2 regions of the Tissierella sp. MB52-C2 genome follow, and region 2 is predicted to be linked to the other one. Evidence: predicted binding sites of a transcription regulator. Region 2 holds the regulator's gene; the other holds the start of a gene.
The links. Region 2 encodes HrcA, which represses chaperone genes, less so after heat shock. Its sites were predicted from a motif close to ATTAGCACTCNATANTATNGAGTGCTAAT; they were not measured.

Region 1: the regulator HrcA is predicted to act here: its motif matches at 8,735-8,763, upstream of groES (co-chaperone GroES).

The regions. Positions count from the first base shown of each region.
Region 1 is NZ_CP133261.1:2,804,239-2,820,243, reverse strand. Features, by position in the region: gene RBU61_RS14460 (glycosyltransferase) at 1-925, shown strand, start outside; gene RBU61_RS14455 (glycosyltransferase) at 915-2,021, shown strand; gene RBU61_RS14450 (polysaccharide deacetylase family protein) at 2,039-2,782, shown strand; gene RBU61_RS14445 (lysylphosphatidylglycerol synthase transmembrane domain-containing protein) at 2,779-3,849, shown strand; gene RBU61_RS14440 (sensor histidine kinase) at 3,839-4,912, shown strand; gene RBU61_RS14435 (ABC transporter ATP-binding protein) at 5,021-5,788, shown strand; gene RBU61_RS14430 (ABC transporter permease) at 5,775-7,730, shown strand; gene RBU61_RS14425 (DUF554 domain-containing protein) at 7,911-8,600, shown strand; gene groES (co-chaperone GroES) at 8,806-9,087, shown strand; gene groL (chaperonin GroEL) at 9,142-10,779, shown strand; gene RBU61_RS14410 (divergent polysaccharide deacetylase family protein) at 11,063-11,878, shown strand; gene RBU61_RS14405 (methyl-accepting chemotaxis protein) at 12,017-14,053, shown strand; gene RBU61_RS14400 (sigma 54-interacting transcriptional regulator) at 14,213-15,604, shown strand; gene RBU61_RS14395 (M20 family metallo-hydrolase) at 15,888-16,005, shown strand, end outside.
Region 2 is NZ_CP133261.1:2,223,939-2,239,943, reverse strand. Features, by position in the region: gene holA (DNA polymerase III subunit delta) at 1-994, shown strand, start outside; gene rpsT (30S ribosomal protein S20) at 1,031-1,294, opposite strand; gene gpr (GPR endopeptidase) at 1,427-2,401, shown strand; gene spoIIP (stage II sporulation protein P) at 2,474-3,538, shown strand; gene lepB (signal peptidase I) at 3,600-4,148, shown strand; gene lepA (translation elongation factor 4) at 4,540-6,351, shown strand; gene hemW (radical SAM family heme chaperone HemW) at 6,400-7,536, shown strand; gene hrcA (heat-inducible transcriptional repressor HrcA) at 7,667-8,719, shown strand; gene grpE (nucleotide exchange factor GrpE) at 8,744-9,268, shown strand; gene dnaK (molecular chaperone DnaK) at 9,292-11,103, shown strand; gene dnaJ (molecular chaperone DnaJ) at 11,189-12,307, shown strand; gene prmA (50S ribosomal protein L11 methyltransferase) at 12,400-13,332, shown strand; gene RBU61_RS11145 (RsmE family RNA methyltransferase) at 13,341-14,084, shown strand; gene mtaB (tRNA (N(6)-L-threonylcarbamoyladenosine(37)-C(2))-methylthiotransferase MtaB) at 14,084-15,379, shown strand; gene RBU61_RS11135 (histidine triad nucleotide-binding protein) at 15,415-15,756, shown strand; gene rpsU (30S ribosomal protein S21) at 15,863-16,005, shown strand, end outside.

The DNA of each region.
Region 1 (16,005 bases), 580 kb from region 2:
TATAAGTAATAGAGAAAGGTCTAATAAACTGATTACCCACTCTCTTTCAAGAATTTCCGAGGAAAAAATTTATGAAATAATAGTGCAAGAAAAACCTGATTTAATTATTTCGACCCATGCTTTTATGGTGGGGGTAATAGGACATTTGAAGAAAAGAAGATTAATAAATATACCCTTTATGTCGGTGGTAACAGATTATGAAGCCCATCGAACTTATATAGATGAAAATGTAGATGCATATATTGCAGGTAGTAACTATACAAGTGAAAGATTGATAAAACAAGGGATAGATAAAGAGAAGATATTTCCTTATGGAATACCAATTAGAGAAGAATTCCTAAAAAGATTAGAATCTATTTCTTTGAAGCCAAGCTCCTTCCAGATCTTACTTGTTGCAGGTAGTTTAGGCCTTAAAGGGATGAAAAAGGTATTAAGAAATATTGTTGATATGGAAGGTAATTACAACATTGTAGTAGTTTGTGGAAAAAATAAAGGGCTGAAAAGATCTATAGAGAGAGAATATGATGAACTGATAAAAAGCCATAAGATTACTCTTTATGGATTTACAAATAACATTCCAGTTATTATGGAAAACTCAGATGTAATCATAACAAAGCCTGGAGGATTGACTATTTCTGAGGCAATAGCAAAGAGACTTCCTATGATTATCCCTTATTATATACCAGGTCAAGAAAAAGAAAACCTTGATTTTTTGCTAAAAAAAGGACTAGCCATTTATGTATCTGAGATAGACTCTATTAAGGAGCTAATTGAATCTATGATGAAGAATCCCAAGATTCTTGATAATATGAAGGAAAATATGAAGGAAATGTACAATAAGTCTTGCCTCGATAATATTATTTATCTTAGTGAAAATTTGATTGAAAACTGTAATTATAAAATGGATTTAAACTATGGATCATAAGGTAGATATACTAATTTTGACGGCTGGATTTGGAGCTGGACATTTATCAGCAGCCATAGGAATTAAGGAAAATATACAAAAAATAGATGGGACCATAGGCATTGAAGTTACAGATGCCTTTCAAATATTAATACCTAGATTATCAAAGGCTATGTATAAGGGTTATAATATTTTAATTCGGAAAGGTTCGAGAATATATAATCATTTTCATTACAAGGACAATGAAAAGCCTAAATCTGGCACTAGCAAATTTTCAAATAAATATATTATAAATAGGTTGAAAAATTATATTATGGATATTAATCCTAAGCTAATTATTTCAACCTTTCCAACTATATCACAATATCTCTCAAGATTAAAAGATAAATCCGAAATTTCAATACCATTGATTACCTGTATTACAGATGTAGTCAACGGGTGGGAGTGGATAACACCTAATTGTGATATATACTTTGTGGCAACCAAGTATATTAAAAGTAAAATGATAGACATGGGTATAGAGGATGAAAGAATTGTTGTAACGGGAATTCCTTTAAGAAAGGAATTCTTAGAGTTACCAAGGCCTTTAACTAGTTGTTATTTACCGAAGGGACATATGATAATAATGATTATGGGCGGAGGTGTAGGGTTAATACCAAATGATAAAGCTTTTTATCATTGGATTGATAATCTTAATAATACTACAACTGTAGTATTAGCAGGAAAGAATGAGGAATTATATGAATCAATATCTAAACTAAAATTAGAAAATGTCATACCACTTAGATATACGGATCAGGTACCTTCAATTATGGCACAATCAGATTTATTAGTAAGTAAAGCAGGGGGTATTACATTGTTCGAAGCTATAGCTTCGAAGTTACCTTTTATTGTTTATAAACCGGAATTGGGACAGGAAATAGAGAATTCTAAGTTTGTCTGTGAAAAATCAATAGGTGATATTGCTTTAACAATTGAGGAATTAAAGTTTATTATTACAGACTTAACTAATAATAAAAACAGAATTGACGAATATAAAAGGAACCTAACTGAGCTTAGAAAAAATATAAACATGGATATCTTAGCAGAACAGTGTATTGATTTATTACGAAATTGACAGAGAAGGATGATTGAATGAATGATTACAGTATAATAGGTTTTATAATCTTTATAATTTTAATACACACTATTTTAGCAAGTCTATATTTTAGAAAATTTTCGCCTTGTGTAAAAAGAAAAGTTTCTAATTCAGAAAATATATTTTTAACTTTTGATGATGGACCAAGTCCAATATATACATTAGAGATATTAGATTTACTTAAAAAGTATGAAATTAAAGCTACCTTTTTTGTAATCGCTAAAAAAGCTAAGGAGCATAGTGATATAATTTATAGAATGATAGAAGACGGTCACACTTTGGGACTACATTCTAATAGCCATAAGAACCAGTGTTTAAGAACCTATTGGCAGACTAAAAGAGATTTTCAGAAGTCTATGGAAGTTTTTGAAGAATTTAATTATCAAGTAAGATACTATAGAGCGCCATGGGGGCTCTTTAATCCATTTACTCACTATTATTCAAATAAATTTGGACTTAAAACTGTACTATGGTCAATAATCACCAGTGATTGGAACCCTAGGGCTAATGTATATAGGATTGTAAATAAGATTCTTAATAATGTAAGTAAAGGAGATATAATTGTTCTTCATGATAGTAATCATAGCAATAATAGTGATAATGGAGCCCCTGGAAATACAATACAAGCTTTAAATATAGTTTTACCAATTTTAATAGAAAGAGGATTTAAATTTGAAACATTAGACAAAGGAATAGGAAATGAGGTAGAAGTAAGCTTCCTATCAGGTGCTGATGCATGAAAAAGATAATAAATTATGTCATTCTAATATCATTGCTAGGAGCAACTGCTTATATATTAATTTCTAATAATGATTTTTCTAAATTTCCTATATTAATGGGGAAGGTAAACAAGGGATTTTTATTATTAGCTTTTTTTTGCATGATTTTATATTGGATATGTGATGCTTATATAATTCATAAAATGAAAAGGATATTAAATATTAAAGGTGGATTCTTATCTTCTTTTAATCTTGTTATGATTGGCCAATATTATGGTGCTATTACACCATTTGCAACGGGAGGGCAGCCTGCACAAATATATCTTTTAGTAAATGATGGTGTTCATGTAGGTACAGCTTCTTCATTAATGTTAACTAAGTTTTTAATTTATCAAATTGTAGTTACATTTTATTCAGCATTTATGTTTATAATAAACTTTAACTTAATATCAGGAAAAGGAAGATTAGCATTTCCTTTCATAATAATGGGCTGTTTATTAAATGCCTTTATGCTGCTGATAATAGTAGGCTTTTTCTTTAACGAAAGATTATTTAAAAGAATATTTACTAAGCTTTTTATATTTGGTTATAAGCTAAGGATAGTAAAAGATATTACAAAACTGGAAAATAAATTAGATAAGTATATTTTGGATTTTACCATTAGTATAAATAGAATGAAAGAAAATAGAAAGACTACTTTTATATTGATTTTAACAACCTTTATTCAATTAACATTCTATTTTTCAATAACATATTTTGTATATTTATCTGTTGGTCTTAGGGAAGTGCCTTATTTTCATATAGTGAGTATACAATCATTGCTTTATATGGCAGTCTCTTTTATGCCCACTCCTGGAACTGTAGGGGCTTCTGAGGGGGGATTCTATATTCTTTATAGTAGTATGTTGCCTAAAAACATTTTAACATTTATTATGATATTATCTAGATTTATAGAGTATTATTTTGGTATTATAGTAGGAGGATGTTTTACATTATTTGATTTTATTTCTAGAAAAAGAAAAAAGACATCATCAGAGTGTGATTTTGTAGATGATAAAGAAATGAGAGTAGATGGAAATGAATTTTAAAGATTACTTAAAAGATAAATTATTGTATATTATTATATATTTTATTAGTATTTTTCTAGTTATAACTATAATGATGCTTGATTTAATAATTAGAAAAGAAAGACTTAATATATCAAATATTATCTATGGATTTGTTTTGTCTTTTATAGCCTTAGGAGTAATAATATTAATTAACTATATGAAAAAAAAGAAATTTTATAGTCCAATTAATTACAGCATAGATAAGGACGAACATCTACAATATATATTTAATATTCCAGATAATATAAATAATGAATATAAATTTTTAAGAGAAGCTCTAGTTAGAAATTATACTATTTACATAGATAAACTTGAGAAATATAAAAGAAATGCCAAAACTCAAATGGATTTTAATAATAGATGGATTCATGAAATGAAGACTCCAGTATCAGTTATAAAGCTAATGTTAGAAAATGAAAAGGATAAGATGATAGATGAAACTACGAGAAAAAGCTATGAAAGCATAGAGGAAGAGATAGAAAAATTATCCCATGGATTAGAGATGGCTCTACATACTCTTAGAGTAAATGAATTTGAGTTGGATTTTAAAGTAGAGGAAGTGTCTTTGCTGGAAGTCATAAGAAATGTAATCAATGAAAATAGATCTGCCTTCATAGTAAATTCTATATTTCCTAAAATTCTTTCAGAAAATGATCTAATTGTAATATCGGATAAGAAATGGATAAAATTTGTTCTTAGTCAAATACTATCCAATAGTATTAAGTATTCAAAAGTTAAAGAAAGTGAGAACAAAGATATATTAATAAAGATCTATAAGGAGAATAATGATATTATACTTTCCATAAAAGATAGAGGTGTTGGAATAGCCAGTGGAGATTTAGAAAGGGTATTTGATCCATTTTTTACTGGGAAAAATGGCAGGAAGTATTTAGAGTCTACAGGAATGGGACTCTATCTTTCAAAGGATATATGTAGAAGACTGGGACACGGCTTAGATATAAAGTCTAGGGAAGGGGAAGGAACTACAGTAAAGGTTACATTTTATAATGGAAAAAGCATTTATAATTTAGAAAATAGTTAATATGACAAAGTTGTAAGATAAAGATTAAATTTGAAAGGGAAATCAATATGAAGATTTCCCTTAATTTTATATAGTATAATCATAAGATTGATTATAGGAGGAAAAAAAATGACAGTATTAGAAACAAAAGGTTTATCTAAGATATATGGAAGTAAGGGAAAGGGATTATCTGTTAAGGCCTTAGATGAATTTGATATAAGTATAAAAGAAGGAGAGTTTGTAGGAATTATGGGTCCATCAGGTAGTGGAAAGACTACTCTTTTAAATATCCTTGCCACAATAGACTCACCATCTTCTGGTGAAGTACTAATAAATGGACAAAACCCTCATAGATTAAAGCCAGATAATTTGGCCATATTTAGAAGAAATAATCTAGGATTTATATTTCAAGATTTTAATTTACTAGACACCTTATCTGTAAGGGAAAATATAATTTTACCATTAGTGCTGGAAGAGTTTAAAAACAAAGAAATTGAAGAAAAGCTAGAAGAGATATCAACGATATTAAATATTAAGGACATTCTAAATAAAAGAACCTATGAAATATCAGGAGGACAGCAACAAAGGACTGCTTGTGCTAGAGCTATGATAAATAAGCCAGCTATTATATTAGCTGATGAGCCTACAGGGAATTTAGATTCAAAGGCATCCTTTGACCTTATGAGTTCCTTGGAGAAGATAAATAAGGAAAGAAAAGCAACAATAGTAATGGTAACTCATGATGCCTTTGCTGCAAGCTTTTGCAACAAAATAATAATGATAAAGGATGGAAGATTCTTTCTAGAAATAACAAAGAGCGGCAATAGACAATTGTTCTTCAAGGAAATATTAGATTCATTATCACTTCTTGGAGGTGGGTATAATGAAAATATCTAATATGGCTCTTAGCAATGTTAAAGGAAATTTATATAGGTATGTAATGTATTATTTAAGTAATGCATTTGCTGTTACAGCATTTTTTATATTTGCTAATTTTGTATTTCATCCCTCTTTAAATTATAAGAATATAGGAGGACATCCAGTAGCGCAGATGGGTGTAATTAACGGTATGATAGCTTGTCAAGTAATAATAGTAATATTTTCAGTATTATTTGTAGGCTATTCTACCTCTATATTTTTAAAATCTAGGGGAAGGGAGTTTGGACTTCTTTCTTTATACGGAATGACTAGAAAGCAAATAAAGAAATATGTATTTATAGAAAGTACGATAATATCTCTTTTATCTATAGGAACAGGTATATTATCAGGAATAGCTTTTTCAAAATTATTTCTCATGGCAATGGAAGCATTTATGGATATCAGTCTTCCATTTAACATATCCTTTAAAGCTTTAGGACTTACTATTTTATTATTCTTTGCCTTATTTGAGCTAGTAAGTACTTTAATGCTTTTTAAAATAAAGAATAAAGAAATAATACAGCAGATTAAAAGCAGTAAGATACCTAAAGAAATACCAAACTTTTCAAGAAAGAAGTCAATTCTTGGTGTTAGTTTATTGGCGTTAGGATATGGCATAGCTTGGATTGTAGAAGGTGCTTTTGTACCTTTGGCTATGCTTCCAGTTATATTTATAGTTGTAGCTGGTACCTATTTTACATTTACTCAATTTAGTATAGCTGTGGCTAATAAAATTTTAAAAAATAAAAATATCCTTTATAAAAAGGTTAATATGATATCCTATTCTCAAATGATATTTAAATTACAGGATACAGCTAAGGTATTATTTGCAGCAGCTATTTTAGGTGCAATTACTTTTACTGCTACAGAAACCATATATTCATTTTTTACAGAAATATCTAGTATATCAGGAATTGATACACCGGAGGATATTGGAATAATACAAAAAGGAGAAACATTAAAGGATAATCAGAGTATAGATAAAGCAAAAGAAATCCTAAAGAAACATGATTTAAAAATAGATGAGTTTCATACAGTTAAAAATATAAAGGTTAAAAATGAATCTAAAAAAATCAATGATAGTATTAGAGAAGAGATTTTACTTATATCTAATGAAGATTATAATAAGCTAGCAATTTATCAGGGAAAGGATGAAATTACAGTAAAAGAGAATGAGGTAGTATATAATTTCCCTTATGAGACAATTGGCTATGATGGTAAACCAGAAAAAATTAAGAGGTATCCTCTAGAAACAGCACAATTAAAACTAAAGGACAAAATAAAAGAATATAAGGTAAGTGGTGAATTACATGATAATGTAATGTCCTTAAATAAATTAGGATATTTTGATACATTTATATTAAATGACAAAGACTATGAAAACTGGCTGGAAATAGCAGAAAATGATGATGTGGTTATATACAATGGAATAAAACTAGATAAATGGAAGAATTCCTTTGATGCTTCAGTTGAAATAAAGGAGATGCTGGGCAATAAATACCAATACAGCTATTATGCCAAAGCAATTCCATATAAAAGTATTAGAAATAATTTCGGGTTTACATTATTCATAGGATTTTTCATAGCCTTTTTATTCTTTATAGCTTCAGGCAGTATAATATATTTCAAACTATTCAACGAAGTAAAACAGGATAAAGTAGAATACGATATACTTAGAAAAATTGGAACAACGGAGAAGGAGATAAATAAGATAATAACTAAGCAAATAGGGACTATATTCTTTTTACCCTTTGTGGTTAGTACTACACATTCTTTATTTGCATTGAAATCCCTTTCTAATTTACTTCAACAAAATCTTTTTACAAATGGTCTTGTAGTTGCATTGGGATATTTAGTATTTCAGATGATTTATTTTATTATAATAAGGACAATGTATATAAGAAAAGTGAAATATAATTAAAAATAGAGTAAAAATGGAATTCTTTAAAAGGATTCCATTTTTTTGATAGAAAAGATTCTTAAAATAGTGTATTCTATTTAAATATAGTAAAAGTGGATAGATCTGAGTGAGGATTTTGTGTTTTTTAACTACCATTCTCGGTTATTCACCATTTACTGAAGTAAAGGAGGTAGATGAATTATGTTAGGAACAATAGTAAATAGTTTAGCAATTATATTAGGATCTTTATTGGGTATAGGTTTAAGAAAAGGAATAAAGGAAGAATATAAGGATACTATAATGGATGGAATTGGGCTTTGTGTAATTATTATTGGAATTACTGGAGGAATAAAGTCAGAAAATATTATTCTAGTCATAGGAAGTATCGTATTAGGAAGTCTATTAGGAGAAATAATTGGAATAGAGAATATGCTTGAAAATTTAGGTAATAATTTACAGAGAAGGTTTGATAAAAAAGACAGCAATTTCTCTAAAGGATTTGTAACTGCTTCTTTAGTATTTTGTATAGGTGCTATGGCCATAGTTGGATCTCTAGAAGCAGGTATACAGGGGAAGTATGAGACTTTATTTGCAAAATCAATTATTGATGGTATTTCATCCATAATATTTGCATCAACCTTAGGTATAGGAGTGGCTTTTGCTAGTATTCCAGTATTTATTTATCAAGGTAGTATTACTCTTTTAGCTAATTTAGTAAATGAATTATTAACTCCACAAGTTGTAAATGAAATGTCAGCAGTAGGAAGTATCTTAATCATAGCAATAGGAATTAATATACTAGGTATAAAGAAAATAAAGATAGGAAATATGCTTCCAGCTGTATTTATACCATTGATTTACTATATGTTAATTGAATTAGTTGCTCTGTAAGGAAAAATAGAGGAATTTGGAGAAAATGAGAGATTGAGATAGCTAATCTGCAAATATTACATATAATGGTCAAAAACGGTAAAATTTGGAACTTGATTCCATCAATTTAATTAAGTAACATATATATTGTACATATTAGCACTCGACGACAATGAGTGCTAATAAAATGAAAAATATTACTATTAACATAGGGAGGTAGTTAATTATGAACCTAAGACCGTTAGGTGATAGAATTGTAATTAAGAAGGTTGAAGCAGAAGAAAAAACAAAATCAGGTATAGTTTTACCAAGTGCTGCTAAAGAACAACCACAAATGGCTGAAGTAGTTGCGATTGGTGCAGATATTACAAATGACGAAAAGAAAAAAGACCAAATTAAAGTAGGCGACAAAGTAATATTTTCAAAATATGCAGGAACTGAAATTAAAGTAGATGGCGAAGAATTAAATATATTAAAATTATCCGATATATTAGCAATAGTAGAGTAGGAAAAATTATCAACTTTAAATTTGTGGAGTAAATTCGAAAAGGAGTGTATGTAAATGGCTAAAGAAATTAAATTTGGCGAAGAAGCACGTCGTGCTATGGAAAGAGGAATAAATCAATTAGCTGATACTGTAAAAGTTACATTGGGACCTAAAGGCAGAAATGTTGTATTAGATAAAAAATTTGGTGCACCACTTATTACAAATGACGGTGTAACAATAGCTCGTGAAATTGAATTAGAAGATAAATATGAAAATATGGGTGCTCAACTTGTTAAGGAAGTAGCTACAAAAACTAATGATGTAGCAGGAGACGGAACAACAACAGCTACTTTACTTGCTCAAGCAATTATTAGAGAAGGACTTAAAAACGTAGCTGCAGGTGCAAACCCAATGATTCTTCAAAAAGGAATTAAATCTGCTGTAAATACTGCAGTAGAAGAAATAAAAAGATTCTCTAAGACTGTTGACTCTAAAGAAGCTATAGCTCAACTTGCATCAATTTCAGCAGGGGATGAAGAAATCGGTAAATTAATAGCTGAAGCTATGGAAAAAGTAGGTAAAGATGGAGTAATCACTGTAGAAGAATCAAGATCCATGGGAACAACTTTAGACGTAGTAGAAGGTATGCAGTTTGATAGAGGATATGTATCTGCTTATATGGTAACTGATACTGAAAAAATGGTGGCGGAATATGATAATCCATATATCTTAATCACAGATAAGAAGATTACAAATATACAAGAGATCCTTCCAATTCTTGAAGAGATAGTACAAATGAGCAAACCACTAATAATCATTGCTGAAGATATTGAAGGAGAAGCAATGGCTACATTAGTAGTTAATAAATTAAGAGGAACATTCAACTGTGTTGCTGTTAAAGCACCAGGATTTGGAGATAGAAGAAAAGAAATGTTACAAGATATAGCTATATTAACAGGTGGAACAGTAATATCAGAAGAGTTAGGATATGATCTAAAAGAAGCTACTGTTGATATGCTAGGATCAGCAGATAAGGTAAAAGTTGATAAAGAAACAACTGTAATAGTAAATGGAAAAGGCGATCAAGAAGAAATTAAAAATAGAGTTAAACAAATTAAGGCTCAACTTGAAGAAACAGATTCAGAATTTGATACTGAAAAACTTCAAGAAAGACTTGCTAAATTATCAGGTGGAGTAGCAGTAATCCAAGTAGGTGCTGCAACTGAAACTGAACTTAAAGAAAGAAAACTTAGAATTGAAGATGCTCTAGCTGCAACTCGTGCAGGAGTTGAAGAGGGTATGGTTCCTGGTGGTGGAACAGTATTAATAGATGCAATACCAGCTGTTGCTAAATTACTTGAAACTACAAATGGAGATGAAAAAACAGGAGTTAGTATAATAGTTCGTGCATTAGAAGAACCAGTTAGACAAATAGCAACTAATGCAGGATTAGAAGGTTCTGTTATTGTAGAAAAAGTTAAAGCAGAAGCACCAGGAACTGGATTTGATGCTTTAAATGAAATATATGTAGATATGATTCAAACAGGTATAGCAGACCCAACTAAAGTAACTAGATCAGCATTACAAAATGCATCATCTGTAGCGGCAATGGTACTTACTACAGAAGGTGCAGTAGTAGATGTGGAAACAGAAGATCCAATGGCAGCCATGGGAGGAATGGGTGGCATGGGTGGCATGGGCGGTATGATGTAGTAAACCCCAGACCTGCTACATTTACTAGGTTTGAAACAAGATGGAATTGATTTATTGCCATTTTGTTGCCAAAACACAAACATTAGAGGCTACACATAAGTTTAGAGAACTTATGTGAGGCCTCTTTTTTTATGACGAAAGTGTAGTAATACAATAACTAATAAGCAGCTATGAATTAATATTTAATTGAATTTTGCTGTTTGCTTCTTTAATATTACTAGGGAATAATTCATATATTAATGTATGAATTATTTTTTCATAATATTTTTAGGGGGTATTTTATATGATTATTGTTACAAATAAAAAAACAATAGCTCTTATTTGTTTAATTCTTGTTATTATATTTTTTCTTATTTTTAAATTTATTCTTTTGGAAAAAGATCTTGCAGCTAATACTACTCCAACAGGGTATGTAGCCTTAGTTATAGACGACTTTGGAAACAACGGAGAAGGTATAGATGAACTGGCTAAGCTTGATATACCAATTACTGCAGCGGTAATGCCGTTTTTAGAATATACAGAGATTGATGCAAAAAAGGCATATGATGCTAATATGGAAATAATACTTCATTTACCCATGGAACCTGAAAAGGGAGACCCAAAATGGTTGGGACCTAGGGCAATACGAGATAATCTATGTGATGATGAGATTAAAGAAATAGTTAATGATGCTTTAGACCAAGTAAAATGGGCAAAGGGAATAAATAATCATATGGGTTCTAAGATTATGAAAGATAAAGTAATTATGAGAGAAATTTTAAATGTAGTTAAAGAGAGAAACCTTTATTTCTTAAATAGTAGAACTGACGAAACTAAAGTTACAGAAGATATAAGTAAAGAACTAGGAATAGTATATTTTAAAAGAGATGTTTTTTTAGATAATGAGAGAAATGACTACTCTATTTCAAATGCTATGAATCAGCTTGGAAAAATAGCATTAGAAAAAGGATATGCTGTAGGTATTGGCCATGTAGGAGGTCAAGGTGGTAAGATTACTGTGGATGCCATAGATAAGATGTCTAAGAAGTTAAAGGAAGAAGGAATTGAATTTATATATCTATCTCAAATACAAGAGCTTTTCCCCATGGAAGGTAAATAATGTAATAATTGTAGATATTTGTAGAATTATGATGAAAAATGTTTTTAAAGGATAAATCTGGGTATGAATAGCCGTAATTATAATTTTCATATGATGTTCTGAATAAAAATCACAAAAGATAATTTGGGAGGAGAGTTTATGAAGGGAATTGTAAAAAATAAAAAAGGCTCTATAAAGACAAAATTAATTGTAATTCCATTAATTGTAGTATTTATTGTAATTACAACTATAGGCGTTTTTTCTTCTTATTTCTTGAGAACAAGCTTGATCAACGAGATGGAGCATAACGGAGTCTACCTAGCAGAAAGATTTATAGCAAATATAGAGGACAACTATAGGTCATTGGAAATAATCAATAATTCTTTAGACAATAAAATCAAATCTGCTGCAAAAATGGTAATAGGTAGTGAAGATAGGTTAAGCAATGAACTTATGAAAAATCTAGCTGAAGACTTAGAAGTAGAACAAATAAACTATTATAGTTCAGATGGAGTAACTCTCTATTCCAATACTGATGGATACGTAGGTTGGAAAGCCAATCAAGGACATGCTGTCCATAACTTTATGACAAGTAGTGATAAGGAATTAATAGAGGAGATTAGAAAAGATTCAGAGTCTGAAAATTATTTAAAGTATGGATATTTAAAGGGACCAAAAGGAACCTTTGTACAAATAGGTATAAATGCGAATAAAGTTCAGGAACTAACAGATTCTTTTAGTTACCAAAGTTTTTTAGACGAAATATCACAGGATGAACAGATTTATTATGGATTATTTATAGATAAAAACTTACAAATCATGGCTCATAATAACAAAGAAAAAATAGGTACAATACTTGATGATGAAGGCAGCAAATCAGCAGCAATAGATGGTGTTCCTTTTACTCAAGAATGGTATTATGAAGAAGAGGGTGTTAATGTTTTAGATATTTCATACCCAGTTGTAATCAATGGAGAACATATTGGTGCTGTGTCCGTAGGATTTTCTGTAGATGAGGTTCAAGAGACTATTAGTAGAAATATTATTTTTGTTGTTATAATGATGATTATATCTTTTGTAGTCTTAGGATTCATCTTATTTAATGCTTCTAACTATGCTGTGAAAATCATAGCTAGACTAAAGGAACAAATGAAGTACATGGAAGAAGGTGATTTCTCTAAGGAGATGCCAGAGGATTTAATAAATAAAAATGATGAATTAGGAGAAATATCTAATGCCATAAATATAATGCAGGACTCAATGAGAGGTATAATTAGAAATGTACTTGATACATCTCATAATCTAGCTACTTCATCAGAGGAACTTACAGCTATTAGCCAACAATCTGCCACAGCGGCTGATGAAATTGCCAGGGCTATTGAAGAAATAGCAACTGGAGCAACTGAGCAGGCTAAGGATACTGAAAGAGGAGTGTTATCCATATCTGAGCTTGGAGATATAGTGGTGAAGAATGAATATTATATAGGAAACCTAAACGATTCTGCTGAAAAAGTAAATAGTCTGAAGGATGAAGGATTAGATATACTTAAGATTCTTGTGGAGAAAACAGATGTTAGTAGTAAATCTTCTAAAGAAGTTCAACAGGTTATTATAAATACAAATGAAAGTGCAGAGAAAATTGCTAATGCCAGTGAAATGATAAAGAGCATTGCAAGTCAAACCAATTTATTAGCATTGAATGCGGCTATTGAGGCGGCTAGAGCAGGAGAGGCAGGAAGGGGATTTGCAGTAGTTGCAGATGAAATAAGAAAATTAGCTGAACAATCCAATAAATTTACAGAAGAAATAAGCACTATTGTGGAGGATTTAAATAATAAAACATTAACAGCAGTAAAAACTATGGAAGAATTAGAAGAAGTAGTTTTATCTCAAACTGAAAGTGTAAGTATAACAAACAGTAAATTCATTGGAATTGCTGAAGCCATAGAGGATATGAAGATAGTTATTAATGAAGTTAATCATTCCAGCCATGAAATAACTAGTAAAGAAGAAAATATCATTCATATAATGGAAAATCTATCAGCTATATCTGAAGAAAATGCGGCGGGAACAGAAGAAGCTTCTGCATCTGTAGAAGAACAAACAGCAGCTATGGAGGAAATCGCTAACTCCAGTGAACAGCTTGCAATGATTGCAGAAAAATTAAACGATCAGGTAAAACAATTTAAGGTATAAAAAAATGGATTCTTTTGAATCCATTTTTTTATACCTTATAATATCTAAACCAGAGAGTAATTACAATAAACTAAAGTATAATATAGTAGATTTGTACAAATATATAAACTAATGATATTATATATATAAGATTTTTTATTCTAGACAGGAGCGATACTAATGAATAATGATGAACTACTAGAATTCTATAAACAGGCCTATGAAGAATTGAAATTATTAATGGATATAAGCTACGACCAGATTACCATAGCAGATGGAAATGGAGTATTTACTAGAGTAAGTAAATCATGTGAGCCTTATTTTGGAGTTCAGGAAAAGGGGTTAATTGGAATCAGTGCCTTTGAACTAGAAAAACAAGGAGTATTTGATACTTCAGTTACAGCGGAAGTCATAAGAAAAGGTAAAAAGGTGACTTTGATACAAAAAACTGGTGCTAATAAAATCCTTATGGTAACAGGAATCCCCATATTAGATGAAAATAAGAATATAGTTAAAATAATAAATATCTCTAGAGATATAACGGAGAATCAAAATCTAGGATTAGAACTTAAAGAAGTGCAAAGCAAGTTACAGTGGTTTCAAAAAGAATTAAATAAGAGACAGGGAATAGACAGTTCTGATGTAAGTTATAAAAGTCCTTCAATGAGGAAGATAATGGATTTAATTTTACATATAGCAGATTTAGACGCTACAGTTTTGTTACTAGGAGAAACAGGAGTAGGTAAAGGATATATTTCAAGAGTAATTCATGAAAGTAGTACTAGAAAAGATGAACCTTTTGTTCCTATTAACTGTGGTGCCATACCAGAAAATCTTTTAGAATCAGAGTTATTTGGTTATGAAAGTGGAGCCTTTTCTGGTGCCAATAAAGGTGGAAAAAAAGGATTATTTGAAATTGCAGGTAAAGGAACCATATTCTTAGACGAAATAGGAGATATGTCTATGAAACTTCAAGTAAAGCTGCTTCATGCTTTAGAAGAAAAGCAAGTTTTTAGAGTAGGAGGAGAGAAGCCTATAAAGATTGAAGGAAGGCTAATTGCTGCAACTAATAAGGATTTGAAGAAGCTTATTAGTGAAGGGAAGTTTAGAGAAGACCTATATTATCGTTTAAATGTAGTGCCAGTAACTATTCCTCCTTTAAGGGAAAGAAAAGAAGATATACCAGGATTAATAAAAAAAATGCTTGATAAGTATAATAAAGAACATAATACAGAAAAATATATCTCTCAGGGGGCTTACAATATTCTAATAAATTATGATTACAGAGGAAATATTAGAGAACTTGGCAATATAGTTGAAAGACTTGTAATAACTACCCTTGGAAATATAATTGAAGATACAAACGTTAAAGAAATAATAGATATTCCTCAGGAGCAAAATTATACTGATGAAATAATTCCTTTAAAATTGGCAGTGGAGGATTTAGAACGTAAAATATTAATATCAGCATTTGATAAATATAAAACAACTAGAAAAGTCGCAGAGGTATTAAAAATAGACCAATCAACAGTAGTAAAAAAAGCAAAGAAATTGAAAATAAAATATTGTTGATGAAATAAATCATAAGGTTTTGATGACAAAAATCATCAAAACCTTATTTTATGTGAAAATCTTATAAGAAACTATTAATGTTAAGAATATTAAAAACTATTATTATTTTAATTTTATCAATACTCCTTATTTTGAAACCATTGAAAAGCGTGTAATTAACATATTATTTTATGTATAAGATAAGAAAAAACGACTTTAAAAAGAATTTATATAATTAATATTTCTATTTTGGCACGGAGTTTGCAATACATAATGGCAAAGAAAAATAGAAGGAGGCACAAAATTGGAGTCCTGTATTGAAAGAATAAAAAACGATATAGAAAATGTGACAAAGATAACGGCTACTCCCAATATGGGATGTACAAGATTTTCTTATGGTAAGGAAGATAAAGAGGTCAGAG
Region 2 (16,005 bases):
TAATATTCTTCCTGTATATTTCCTTAGTGGAAATGAAGAATACCTTATGAAGGATGCTGTGGAAGCTTTAAAAGATAAATATATTGATAAGTCCTTTGAAGCTTTGAATTATATAATTATAGATGGAAAAGAAAAGAGTTTTGATGATATATTAAATGCCTGCGAGACTCTTCCATTCATGTCAGAAAAGAAATTAGTAGTTATAAAAGATATTAGCGAAATCATGGAAAGTAATTTAAACGAATTAGATAAGACACTAAGCTCATATGTTGAAAACTTGGATTCTTATCTTTGTCTAATCATAATGGACAGGTCTAACAACTTTAAGAAAACTACTAAATTATATAAGACGATTAACAAATTAGGCGGTGTAGTTGAATTTAATAGTTTAAAGGGCAGAGAATTAAATACATGGGTAGAGAATAAATTTAAAAAGAATAACAAAAAAATATCTGCTTCAAATATAAGCTATTTTATAGGACAATCAAGCTATAGTGATTATAATAGCATAAAGACTCTTTATGATTTAGAAAATGAGTTAACAAAAGTAGTAGATTATACATCTAATAATGAAGTGAGTAAAGAAGATATAGATTTGGTACTAACTAAAACTTTAGATACAAATATATTCAATTTATTAGGAAGTATAAATAAAAGAGATAGTGAAGAAGCCTTAAAGATTTTCAATGAAATGTATATAGCAGGTGAACCAGTTCAAAAAATCTTATCTATGATTATTAGACAATTGAGATTAACTTTAGGATATAAACTATATAAAGAAAAAGGATATACCGATGGGGAAATTGGAGACAAACTAGGGATTAAACCTTTTGAGCTAAAAAAAATAGGAAAAGAATCTAATAATTTTACTGAAGTACAGTTAAATAGAGCTCTAAACTATATATTAGAATTAGATATAAAACAAAAGACTAGTTCTCACGATGAAAAGCTAGCCCTTGAAATGCTTATTGTTAATTTATCCTATGGAATATAGTGCAATGAAAAAAACTTCGGCTTCCCGAAGTTTTATCTACATTGCACTATTTAATTTCTTCGTTAAGCGACTAACTTTTCTAGATGCACTATTCAAATGAACTACGTTCTTATGAACAGCTTTCTTTAATTTTTTATCAATAGCCTTAAGCAATGTTTTTGCTTCATCAAAATTACCATTATCAATAGCTGTATCAAATTTTTTAATATATGTTTTAATTTCAGATTTTCTAGCTTTATTCATAGCTGTTCTTTTTTCCGTAATAAGAATTCTTTTTTTAGCAGATTTAATATTTGCCAATAGTTTCACCTCCTCATATCTAACAAAAAATATTTTATCACGAAGAACTATAAATTGCAAGGATATTTAACATTATAATGGACAAAAATATAAAATAAGATAAAAAATAATGTTATTAGGAGGAGAATAAAATTGTTTCAGATTAGAACTGATTTAGCAGTGGAAAATAGGGAGTTGTATAAACAAGGAGATAAAAGTCATTCTGAAGGAATTGACATAGAGAAGGAAGAAAATAATTCCTATACAGTGACAAGAATAAAGGTTTTAAACAAAGAGGGTAGTTTAAATATAAAAAAACCCATAGGGACTTATATAACAATAGATGTTCCAAAGCTAAACAAAACAGATGAAGATTTAAAGGATGAGATTTCACAGGCACTAGCAAAGGAAATAAAAAAAATAGCAAAAACTAAAGAAGATACTAAAATATTAATTGTGGGATTAGGGAATTGGAATATTACTCCTGATGCCTTGGGACCAAAAGTAGTAGAAAGAGTTTTAGTTACTAGACAATTTTTTGTTAATTATAATAAGGAAATAGATGAAACTGTGGCTAATGTAGCGGCTTTGTCTCCTGGAGTAATGGGTATAACAGGAATAGAAACAGGAGAGATAATAAAAGGAGTAGTGGAAAAAGTAAGACCAGATGTAATAGTAGCCATAGATGCACTGGCATCAAGAAAGATGGATAGGGTTTCTACTACAATACAACTTTCTGACACAGGTATAAATCCAGGAGCAGGAGTTGGAAATAATAGAATGGAGCTGAATGAAAAGACTTTAGGGGTACCAGTTATTGCCATAGGAATACCAACAGTAGTAGATGCAGCTACTATTGTAAATGATACTTTAGACTTAATAATAGAGTCTTTAAAGAAAGAAGCTCAAGTAGGTTCAGAGTTTTATGACTTATTGTCTAAAATATCATCTGACGAAAAATATTCTTTAATTCAAGAAGTACTAAATCCTTATATGAAAAATGTTATAGTAACTCCTACAGATATTGATTCTGTAATCGATGATTTATCTATAATAGTTGCCAATGGATTAAACATGGCATTACACCCAGGTATAGACTTAAAGGATGTAAACAGATATATTAGATAAATAAGATTTAGAATATTTGACTCCCTTTAAGAATATAATGCTTGTATTGAAAGTATATTAGGGAGTGTTGATATGAGAAAAACAAATAAGTTAGATTATATTATCTTGGCATTGACATGTTTAATAGCTCTAAATATTGGTGCTATAATCATTAATATATATTCATCTAAGAAACCTGATAATGTAAATCAAGGGCAATTAAAGATACCTAATATAGCGAATATATCCGATATATCCTTTGATCCAATAAAAAAAGCTATAGACTCCTTATTTCCCATAGCAAAGATATTAAATAAAGATGGAGATTCCTTGGCCACGGGTAATACGCCTTCTGAATTTGAAGAAATAGAAAATATAAATGAAGAACATAATACTGAAGCAGATACTATTATAGAAAATTTAGATGAATATGAATCATTAATAGTAGTTAAGGATTCTTCAGGATCACATATGGTAGAAAACATTCCAGCTCCTTTGATGTTAAATAAAGTTAAAGTTAATAAGGAAAAACCATATATTTTAATGTACCATACCCATGCTACTGAAAGTTATAGTATAGCTAAAGCTGGTAATTACCGTAGTACAGATAAAAAGAATAATATAGTGGGAATAGGGAGTATAATATCTACTGTTTTAGAAGCTAATGGCCATAAAGTAGATCATGTAGAAACATCCCATGATCTTCCATCGTATAATCAATCTTATTCTAGAAGTTTAAAGACTATTGAAAGTAAAAAAGCGGAATCTGATAATTTGAAAATATTATTAGATGTACACAGAGATGGCATAGATGTAGATAAAGTTGCCAATATAGAAAGCATAAGACAGAAGTCTAAAATTGAAATAGATGGAAAATCTGTGGCTACTTTTTCCTTAGTTGTAGGACCAGATTCTCAAAATAAAGAACAAGTTCTTAGTTTTGCTAAATATGTTAAGGCTGTATCTGATAATTTATATCCAGGTTTATGTAAAGGTATAATAATAAAGAAATATGGTAAATATAACCAATATCTATCAGATTACTCTGCCTTAATAGAGGTAGGATATAATATTAATACTCTAGAAGAAGCTAATGAAGGTGCTAAATTAATAGGAGATATTCTATCTGTAGTTTTAAATAGCATAGTGGAAGAATAGACTTTCCTAAATTTTCAAAATCTGATATAATATATTTTATTGGAAATCAGGAGGTATACAAATGGAAGAAAATAATAAAAAAGTGAAGAACGAAACTATAGAATGGATAAAAAGTATTGCGACTGCTGTTGTTATTGCTATATTAATTAAGACATTTATTTTTAACACTACTTATGTATTAGGTAATTCTATGTACCCTACATTACATGAAAAGGACAGACTGTTTGCTAATAAAGTTTCTTTATATTTTCATGGCCCATCAAGAGGCGATGTAATCGTGTTAAAAGCTCCAGATGCACCAGATAAGGATTATATTAAAAGAGTAATAGGGGTAGCAGGAGATGTAGTGGAGATAAAAGATGGTGAGGTATATGTAAATGGGGATATGTTGGAAGAAAGCTATATAAGCAGTGATGCATATACCCACGTATATGATGATAAGAATATTTGGGAAGTTCCAGAGGGATCAGTATTTGTATTGGGGGACAATAGAGATGAGGGAGCATCTAAGGATAGTCGTTACTTTGGATGCATATCTACTAAAAGTATAAAAGGAATTACAGGATTTAGATATTTTCCTATCGATACTAGATTTGGAAAAATAAAATAAGGTACTGTAGTATAATATATACAAAAAATGGATACTATAATCTGGGTGATAATATGGAAACCAGATTAGAAAGAAATAAAAGGTATAAAAAAGAAAGGCGTATGCAAAAAGTAAAAAAGTTTTATATATTTATTTTACTTATACTTTTAATATTAGGAATAAGAATAGTAAACCAAAATATTATCGAGCTTAATTGTTTAGAAAATCCTAATATCTTAAGGTTTTCTATGGAAACAAAAACTTTAGATTTTTTTGGGAAATCCTATATAATCGATTTTAAGTATTTATTAAATTTACTAAAAGACCAGTTTCTGGTCTTTTAGTTTTACATACTAGGGAATATTTGCTATAATTGTTTAGAGTTATCTTGAACTTCATAAGGAGGAAAAATATGAAAAAAAAGAAACAACAAAATATAAGAAACTTTTCGATTATTGCCCATATAGACCATGGAAAATCTACTTTGGCAGATAGATTAATAGAAAAAACGGGAATGCTGACTTCAAGGGAAATGCAAAACCAAGTTCTAGACAATATGGATCTAGAAAGGGAAAGAGGTATAACCATAAAGTTAAAAGCTGTAAGATTAGTTTATAATGCTAAAGATGGAGAAGAATATATATTAAACTTAATAGATACCCCTGGCCATGTGGACTTTACCTATGAAGTCTCAAGGTCTTTAGCAGCTTGTGAAGGGGCCATACTAGTAATTGATGCTACTCAGGGAATAGAAGCCCAAACCTTAGCAAATGTGTATTTAGCCTTAGATCAGGACCTAGAGATACTACCAGTTGTAAATAAAATAGACTTGCCAAGTGCAAGGCCAGATGAAGTAAAAAAAGAAGTGGAAGATATTATAGGAATAGATTGTGAAGAGGCACCACTTATATCGGCTAAAGAAGGATTAAATATTGAAGATGTATTAGAAAATATAGTAAAATATGTACCTTCACCAAAGGGAGATCCCAACGCACCATTGAAAGCATTAATATTTGACTCCTATTACGATAGCTATAAAGGTGTTATTTGTTATATAAGGGTATATGAAGGTACTATGAAGCCTGGCATGGAAATAAAGATGATGTCAACAGGAAAATCCTACGAAGTAGTAGAAGTAGGTGTAAATACATCGAGACATATAACTTTAGATAAATTAGAACCTGGAGATGTAGGTTTCGTAACAGCAAGTATAAAAAATGTAAAGGATGCTAGAGTTGGTGATACTATAACTGATGCAGAAAATCCAACTGAAGAACCATTACCAGGATATAAAAAGGTTATACCTATGGTATATTGCGGAATCTACCCTGCAGAAGGAGAAGACTTTAACACAGTTAGAGAAGCTCTTGAAAAGCTACAGGTAAATGATGCATCTTTAGATTTTGAGTCTGAAACATCAGTTGCATTAGGATTTGGATTTAGATGTGGATTTTTAGGACTTTTACACATGGAGATAATTCAAGAAAGATTAGAAAGAGAGTTTGACTTAAATATAATAACTACAGCTCCTTCTGTTATATATAAAATAACTAAAACAACAGGAGAAGTGTTAGAAATACAAAATCCATCTAATCTTCCACCATTAACAGAAATAGAATATATGGAAGAGCCTATAGTAACTGCTAATATAATGACTCCTACAGATTATGTAGGTGCAATAATGGAACTTTGTCAAAATAAAAGAGGAACTTTTTTAAACATGGAATATCTAGAGGAAAAAAGAGTTGTACTTCATTATGAACTACCTTTAAATGAGGTAATCTATGATTTCTTTGATGCTCTTAAATCAAAGACTAGAGGATATGCGTCTCTAGATTATGATCTGAAGGGATACCAACAATCTGAGCTTGTAAAAATGGATATTCTTATTAATGGAGAATTAGTGGATGCATTTTCTTTAATAGTTCACGAAGAAAAGGCATATGAAAGAGGAAGAAATATAGCAGAACGATTAGTAGATGTTATACCAAGACATCAGTTTGCAGTACCTATTCAAGCAACAATAGGATCTAAAATAATAGCTAGAGAAACCATAAGAGCCCTTAGAAAAGACGTACTTGCTAAATGTTATGGTGGAGATATATCAAGGAAGAAGAAACTACTTGAGAAGCAAAAAGAAGGTAAGAAACGTATGAGACAAATTGGTTCAGTTGAAGTTCCACAGGAAGCATTTTTAACTGTTCTAAAATATGATGAAAAATAATCTATGGAACGGTTTTAGCCGTTCCTAAATTAATTTTAGGAGGAAAAAATGAAAGAAATATCCTTATATATTCATATACCCTTCTGTATAAGTAAATGTTATTACTGTGATTTTACATCCTTTGCTTATGAAAATGATAAAATCCATGATTATATAAATAGTGTCCTAATTGAGCTAGAACTATATAGAGAAAAACTAAAAAATTATACTATAAAAACCATATTTATAGGAGGCGGAACTCCATCATCTATAGACGGAAAATATATTTATGAAATACTCAAGTTTATATATAAAAATTTTAATACTACTGGTCTAATGGAAACCACCATAGAAGTAAATCCAGGAACATTAAGTAAAGAAAAAGTAAGACTTTATAAAGAAAGTGGAATAAATAGAGTCAGCATGGGAGTACAAACTTTAGATAATAATTTATTAAAGTCCATAGGGAGAATTCATAAGGCAGAAGATTTTTATAAAAGTTATAAATTATTAGAAGAAGTAGGTATAGAAAATATTAATGTAGATTTAATATTTGGTCTTCCAAACCAAACTATTGAAAATGTAATAGATTCTTTATATAAGGTAGTTCAAGTTGGAGTGAAACATATATCATATTATGGACTTATATTAGAAGAAAATACAAAACTTTATGATTTATATAATGAAGGAAAATTAACGCTGCCTGATGAAGATACAGAAAGGGAAATGTATCATAAGATTACTGAATATCTTATAAATCATGGATATAATCATTATGAAATTTCCAATTATTGTTTGCCAGGTTATGAATGCAAACATAATCTAGTGTATTGGGATGTAAATTCGTATCTAGGATTAGGATTAAATAGTCATTCTTATATGGAAAGTAAAAGATTTTTTAATACATCTAATATAAATAATTACATAAAAAAACTAAACGAGAAAGTTCTCCCAATATACGGAGAAGAAATAATAGATCAGGAAACAGAAATAGAGGAATTTTGTATATTGGGATTAAGAAAGATAAAAGGAATTGATAAATTAGAATTTGAAAGAAGATTTAAAAGGAAAATAGAAAATCTATATGGGGATATAATAAGTAAGCATGTAGATAATAATTTAATAGTAAATGAAAAAGATTATATTAAATTAACAAAGAAAGGCTTAGATTTATCTAACTTAGTAGAAATAGATTTTTTAAAATAATTAAATATTTTTATCAAAAACTATTGACAAAATTTATTAGTAGTGGTAACTTTAAATCGTAAGCATTAGCACTCAATAAGATAGAGTGCTAATAAACGATCTAGTATTTAAAATACTGAGGTGATAAAGTATGCTAGATAATAGAAAGCTTAGAATTCTTTATGCCATTATCAACTCTTATATATTGAGTGCAGAACCTATAGGATCAAGGACAATAACTAAACAATATGATTTAGGAGTAAGTTCTGCCACCATAAGAAATGAAATGTCTGACTTAGAAGAATTAGGATATTTAAATAAACCTTATTCTTCATCAGGAAGAGTTCCATCTGATAAAGCTTATAGATTATATGTAGATGAAATCTTAAAAAATAAAAAGTACAATATAGATTTAGGAAAGAAAAACCAGATAAAAAAAATATTAATTAGTGAATCAAGGGAAATAGAACAACTATTGCAAAATTCTGCTAAGGTATTATCAGCCATAACTAGCTATACAGCTCTTGCCATATCTCCTAGTCTGAATGGAGCTAAAATAAAACATATTCAGCTAATACCAATTGATGAGATGCAATTGTTGATGGTTTTAATAAGTGATACTGGGGCAGTTAAAAATTCTATTTTTAGATTAAACAAAGCAATACCAGAAGAACAAGTTAATACCATATCTAATTATCTAAACCATAGATTAAAGGGGTTATCCATAGATGAAATTGGTGAAGAATTATCTGATGGCATAATGAGGGAAATATATGAATATAAGGCCACTATAGATAAAATTATACCTATTATAAACCAATCTATGGAGGATATAGACAATGTAGATTTATATTCAGATGGCATAACTAAGATATTAAATTTTCCAGAATATAAGGATTTAGAAAAAGCTAAATCATTTATATCCTTTATAGAAGATAAGGATTTAGTTTTAGATCTTTTGTTAAATAACCCTGTATCCCAGGATATAGAAATAATAATTGGAAATGAAAATATTTATGATTCTATAAAGGATTGTAGTTTAATTACAACAACTTATAAACTAGGAGATAAAACCCTAGGGAAAATAGGAATTATAGGCCCTACAAGGATGGATTATTTGAATTTAATAAATATATTGCAGTTATTTTCTGTAAATATTACAGAAATTATAGATATGGTTATGGGCAAACATATCTCAAGGTAACTATAATATTTAAGAGGTGATGGAATGAAAAAAGAAAATGAAAAAACTAAAGAGGAAGATGATTTAACAGAAGAAGCTATTTCTAATGAGTCTAATGAAGAATTAGATGAAACTTTACAATCAAAGGAAAAAGAAATAGAAGAATTAAATAATAAATTATTAAGACTTCAAGCTGATTTTGTTAATTTTAGAAAAAGAGCTGAAAAGGATAAAGAAAGCACAATAGCCTATGCTCTAGAGTCATTTGTAAGTAGCTTATTGCCTATAATAGATAATTTCCAGAGGGCAATGGAATCAGAAGAAGATAAAGAAAATGGTTTTTATAAAGGTATAGAAATGATATATCAACAACTGATGAAAACCTTTAAGGACAATGGTGTAGAAGAAATGAAATGCTTAGGAGAAGATTTTGATCCTAACTTTCATCATGCAGTATTTATGGAAGAAAATACAGAGTATGATGAAGGAAAAATATCTGAAGTATTGCAAAGTGGGTATATGTTAAAGGATAAAGTCATTAGACCGTCCATGGTTAAAGTTGCAAAATAACATTTGTTTAGGAGGAATTTTATATGGGAAAAATAATTGGAATTGACTTAGGTACTACAAATTCATGCGTAGCTGTAATGGAAGGTGGAGAGCCTACTATAATAGCTAATATAGAGGGAAATAGAACAACACCATCTATAGTAGCATTTACAAAGGATGGAGAAAGACTTGTTGGTGAAACTGCAAAAAGACAAGCCATAACAAATCCTGATAGAACAATAGCTTCAATAAAAAGAAAAATGGGTTCAGATTTTAAAGTAAATATAGATAGTAAAGATTATTCACCAGAAGAAATATCAGCTATGATTTTACAAAAAATCAAAGCAGACGTGGAAAGTTACTTAGGTGAAACTGTAACTGAAGCAGTAATTACAGTACCAGCATACTTTACAGATAGCCAAAGACAGGCTACAAAAGATGCTGGAAAGATAGCAGGATTAGAAGTAAAAAGAATTATAAATGAGCCAACAGCAGCAGCTCTTGCTTATGGAATGGATAAAGAGCAAGGACAACATAAGATTATGGTATTCGACTTAGGCGGAGGTACTTTTGACGTATCTATACTAGAACTTGGAGATGGAGTATTTGAAGTATTAGCTACTCGTGGAAATAATAATCTAGGTGGAGATGACTTTGACGAAACCATAGTAAACTATATAGCAGATCAATTCAAGAAAGAAAATGGAATAGATTTAAAACAAGATAAAATGAGTCTACAAAGATTAAAAGAAGCTGCAGAAAAAGCTAAAAAAGAATTATCTTCAACTATGTCAACAAATATAAATCTTCCATTTATTACTGCTACTCAATCAGGTCCATTACACTTAAATATGGACATTACAAGGGCAAAATTCAATGAATTAACTTCTAACCTAGTTGATAAAACATTAGAGCCTGTTAAGGAAGCATTAAAAGATTCAGGTTTACAAGCTTCTGATATAGAAAAAGTACTTTTAGTTGGTGGGTCAACTAGAATTCCAGCTGTTCAAGATGCAGTTAAAAAGTTAATCGGCAGAGAACCTCAAAAGGATATTAACCCAGATGAATGTGTTGCTTTAGGTGCAGCAATACAAGGTGGAGTTCTTGCTGGAGAAGTTAAGGATATACTTTTATTAGACGTTACCCCTCTTTCCTTAGGTATTGAAACATTAGGTGGAGTAACTACTAGATTAATTGAGAGAAATACAACTATACCAACTAAAAAGAGCCAAACGTTTACTACAGCAGCAGATAATCAAACATCAGTAGATATTCACGTTTTACAAGGTGAACGTCAAATGGCAAGTGACAATACTACTTTAGGAAGATTCCAATTAACTGGATTACCACCAGCACAAAGAGGAGTTCCACAAATAGAAGTAACTTTTGATATAGATGCTAACGGTATTGTAAATGTAAGTGCAAAAGACTTAGGTACAGGAAAAGAGCAAAGAATAACTATAACTGCTTCAACTAAGCTTTCAGATGATGAAATAGAAAAGAAAGTAAGAGAGGCAGAACAATTTGCAGAAGAAGACAAAAATAGAAAAGAAACTATTGAAATAAGAAATAATGGAGATAATTTAGTTTATCAAACTGAAAAAACTTTAAAGGAAGTAGAAGGAAAAATCGGGGCAGATGAAAAAGAAAAAGTTGAATCCAAATTAGAAGAGCTTAAGAAAGCACTAGAAGGAGACAACTACGATGAAATCAAACAAAAAACTGAAGAATTAACTGAAGTATTCTATTCTATATCCCAAAAGATGTATGAAAACACTGGAGCTAATCCAGAAGGTAATCAAGACTCAAATGATGATGTAGTAGATGCAGATTACGAAGTAGTAGATGAAGAATAAAAAATAGATAAATATATGAGCTAAATCATTTGATTTAGCTCATATATTTGATATAATTGTATGAGGAAATTTAAAGGTTGGTGAAATGATGAGGGATTACTATGAAATCTTAGGTATAGGGAAAGATGCATCAGAAGATGAAATCAAGAGAGCCTATAGAACCTTAGCGAAAAAGTATCATCCAGATTTAAATCCAGACAATGAAGAAGCAGAAGCAAAATTTAAAGAAGCAAATCAAGCTTACGAGATATTAAGTGATCCAGAGAAAAGATCTAGATATGATAGATTCGGACACGCAGGAGTAGATCCTCAAGCAGGAGGATATGGTGAAGGCTTTGGTGGATTTGGTGATATTTTTGAAGATATATTTGATATGTTTGGTGGTGGATTTAGTAGAGGGTCTAGGCGAAATGGACCAACTAAAGGTAATGATTTAAGATATGACTTAAATCTAGAGTTTAAAGAAGCAATATTTGGAACAGAAAAGGAAATACAAATTAGAAGAACAGAAAATTGCAGTACTTGTAGTGGAACAGGAGCAAAACCAGGTACAGCAAAAGAGACTTGTAAGACCTGTAATGGTAGAGGAGAAGTTAGATATGCTCAACAAACTCCCCTTGGACAATTTGTAAGAACTTCAACTTGTGATAGATGTAATGGAACAGGAGAAATCATTAAAGAAAAATGTAACAGCTGTAATGGTTCTGGAAAAGAAATAAAAAGTAAAAAGATTAAGATTAAAATTCCAGCAGGTGTAGATAATGAGTCTATTATATCCATGAGGGGAGAAGGCGAATCTGGAGATAAAGGTGGACCTAGCGGAGATTTATATATATATATAAATGTAGCTGAAGACCCTATATTTAATCGTGTTGGAAACAATATATACTTCACTATGCCTATTACATTTACAGAAGCGGCTTTAGGAGCAGAAATAGAAGTACCAACATTAGAAGGTATAACAAAATATACTATTCCAGAAGGAACTCAGACAGGAACTGAATATAGACTTAAAAACATGGGAGTTCCATATCTTAGAGGCCATGGAAGAGGAGACTTACTCTTTACTGTAGAAGTATCTGTTCCTACTAAACTATCAGAAAAACAAAAAGAATTATTAAGGGATTTTGCAAAAGAAACTGGAGAACATATTAAAGAACATAAAAAAGGTTTTTTTGATAAGGTAAAAGATGCCTTTAACTAACAATCACTATATGGTGATTGTTTTTAAAATCATAAAGATTGTTACATGATGGTTAGGGTATAATTATTTTAAACTAAAAAGGATGTGTATTTATGAACTGGACGGAAGTTAAAATAAGAACTACTGCCGAATTAGAAGATTTAATATCAAGTATCTTGTATGATGCAGGGGCTACAGGACTTGCCATAGAAGATCCACGGGATATTCTTGAACTATCTAAGTATAAGGAAAATTGGGATTTTGTGGATCCAAACTTAATCAACATAGAATCAGATGATATATTTATTAAAGCCTATTTCTCAGAACAAGAAAATGTAAAGGAAATAATCGAAGAAATAAGAATTAGAATGGAAGACAATCCTGTCATAGCCTTAGCATCGAATGAAATCAATATATCTGTTATAAACGATGAAGATTTTGCAGACTCTTGGAAAAAGTATTATAAACCCCTTAGAATAGGTAAGAAAATAGTAATTAAACCTTCTTGGGAAGAATGCACATTGGAAGAAGAAGATATATTAATTGAATTAGACCCAGGAATGGCTTTTGGTACGGGAACCCATGAAACTACTATGATGTGTACTGAGGCTTTAGAAGAATATGTAAAATCAGGAGATATAGTATATGATATTGGCTGTGGTAGTGGTATACTTAGTATAGTTGCAGCTAAACTAGGTGCGGAGAAAGTAGTAGGAGTAGACTTAGATGAAGTATGTGTAAAAGTATCTAACGAAAATATAGAGTTAAACAATGTAAGTGATATTGTAGAAATTAAAAACGGTAATTTACTAGATGTAGTAGAAGGTAAGGCTAATATAATAGTATCCAACATAATAGCAGAAATAATTGCAAAAATGACAAAGGATTTAAAAGCATATCTAAAGGATAATGGAATATTTATTACATCAGGCATTATTGTAGAAAAAATTGATTTAGTGGAGAAAGCATTATTGGAGAATGGATTTAAAGTATTAGAAATCAAGAAGAAAAATAGTTGGGCTTGTATTGTAGCAACTAATAATTAGGTGAAAAAATGCATAGATTTTTTGTTGAAAAGGAACAAATACAAGAAGATGTTATAGAGATAATTGGTACTGATGTAAAGCATATAAAAGACGTTTTGAGAATGAAGACAGATGAAAAAATTGAGATTGGATCAAATGGAATAACGTATACTTGTGAAATAAGCTCTATGGACAAGAATAAAATTATTGCAAAAATAATAGACAAAAGAGAAGGAACTAACGAATCAGATATAAATATTACCTTGTATCAAGGATTAGCCAAGGGAAATAAAATGGATTTAATCATACAAAAATGTACGGAAATAGGAATAAAGGAATTCTATCCATTGGCAAGTCATAGGTCAGTAATGAAAATAAAAGACATAAAAAAGGAGCAATCTAAAGTAGAGAGATGGAATGTCATAGCAGATGAAGCTGCAAAGCAAAGTAAAAGAGATATTCTTCCAAAGGTAAGAAATATTTTATCCTTTGATGAAATGATAGATATGTTAAAGGATAAAGAAAATATAATTGTACCCTATGAAGATGAAAAACAAGAAACCATCAAAATTGGATTAAAAGATGTAAAAGGAAATGATATACATCTAGTAATTGGTCCTGAAGGCGGATTTGAACCTGATGAAATAGAGAAACTAAATGAGATAGGAGCCAAAATAGTAACTTTAGGACCTCGTATACTTAGAACGGAAACAGCTGGAATTGTGTCAGCTACAATAATACTTTATGAACTTGGAAATTTGGGAGTGATTTAATGAAAAAAGTAGCTTTTTATACCCTAGGTTGCAAAGTAAATCAATATGAAACGGAAGCCATGGAAGAAATATTTGAAAAGGACAACTATACAGTTGTAAATAGTGAGGAAATAGCTGATATATATGTAATAAATACTTGTACAGTAACAAATTTATCTGATAGAAAATCAAGGCAATTTATATCTAGGGCAAAAAAGTTAAATCCCTATGCCATAATTGCAGTAGTAGGGTGTTATTCCCAAGTATCTCCTGAGGAAGTGTCCAAAATTGAAGGAGTAGATATTATTATGGGCACTACTGAAAGAAGTAGAATACTGGAATTATGTGAAGAAGTAAAGGAAAAAAATGAGAAGATAAATATAGTTAGAAATGTAAAAACACAAAAAGAATTTGAAACTATAAATATAGACGAAATAAAGTCTAAGACTAGAGCTTATATAAAAATTCAGGATGGTTGTAACCAATTTTGTTCTTATTGTATAATTCCATATGCTAGAGGACCCATAAGAAGCAGAAGTCTTGATGAGATAATTAAAGAAACCGAAAAACTATCTAAGGCTGGTTTTAAGGAAATAATCTTAGCTGGAATTCATGTAGCTTCCTATGGTAAAGATATAGATAAAACTCCTTTAACTGGGGTATTAAAAGAAGTAGCTAAAGTAGATGGTATAGAAAGAATTAGGCTTAGTTCTTTAGAGCCTACTTTAATAGATGAAGAATTTATGAAGACAATAATAGATATAGGAAAGGTATGCGACCATTTTCATTTATCACTACAGTCAGGTTCGGATACAGTTCTTAAAAGAATGAATCGAAAATACACTACTTCTCAGTATAGAGATATTGTAAAGTTAATAAGAAAGTATATGCCAAATGCAGGAATTACAACAGATATAATAGTAGGTTTTCCAGGAGAAACAGATAAAGAATTTGCTGAAACCCTAGAATTCGTAAAAGATATTAGATTTTCTAAAATTCACGTATTTAAATATTCTCCGAGAAATGGTACTCCTGCGGCAGAGTATAAGGAACAAGTAGATGGAAATATTAAAAATAGTAGATCAGAAAGACTGATATCCTTAGGAGAGGAATTAATGCTTGAGTTTAACCAAGGCTTTATAGGAAAAAAACTCTCTGTATTATTTGAAGAAGAAAGTAAAAAAGAAAAGGATTTTATAGAAGGATATACTACAAATTATATTCGTGTAAAATCTAAAAAAGAAAGTCATAATATAGGTAGTATAATGGATATAAAAATAAAGGATACTAAAGATGATTTTTTAATTGGTGAATAAATCTATTATATATTATAATTAAGGTGGTGAACTAATTGACGAATTGTTTGTTTTGCAATATAATTAAAGGTGAGATACCTAGTAACCTAATCTATGAAGATGAAGAGGTTATAGCCTTTGAAGATATTAATCCTCAAGCACCAGTACATTTTCTTGTAATACCTAAAGAACATATACAATCAGCAGCTTACATAGATGAAAATAATAAAAATATTATGGGTCATATATTATTTATAGTATCTAAGATAGCAAAAGAAAAGGGATTAGAGGAAGGTTATAGGATAGTAAACAACTGTGGTATAGATGGTGGGCAAACTGTAGAACATATACATTTTCATGTATTAGGTAAAAGAAAAATGTTATGGCCACCAGGCTAAATACTAGTTGAAATATTTAATATTTTAATGTATAATAATCTAGTGTGTATGCCCAGTAGTTATAGTATGAAAGTACTCTTGCAGTGGAGAGAGGAGGGAGAAGTCGATGTCAGAAATTAAAGTTGGAGAAAACGAGTCTCTTGATAATGCATTAAAAAGATTTAAAAGACAATGTGCACGTGCTGGCATTTTAGGTGAAGCTAGAAAAAGAGAGCACTATGAAAAGCCAAGCGTTAAACGTAAAAAGAA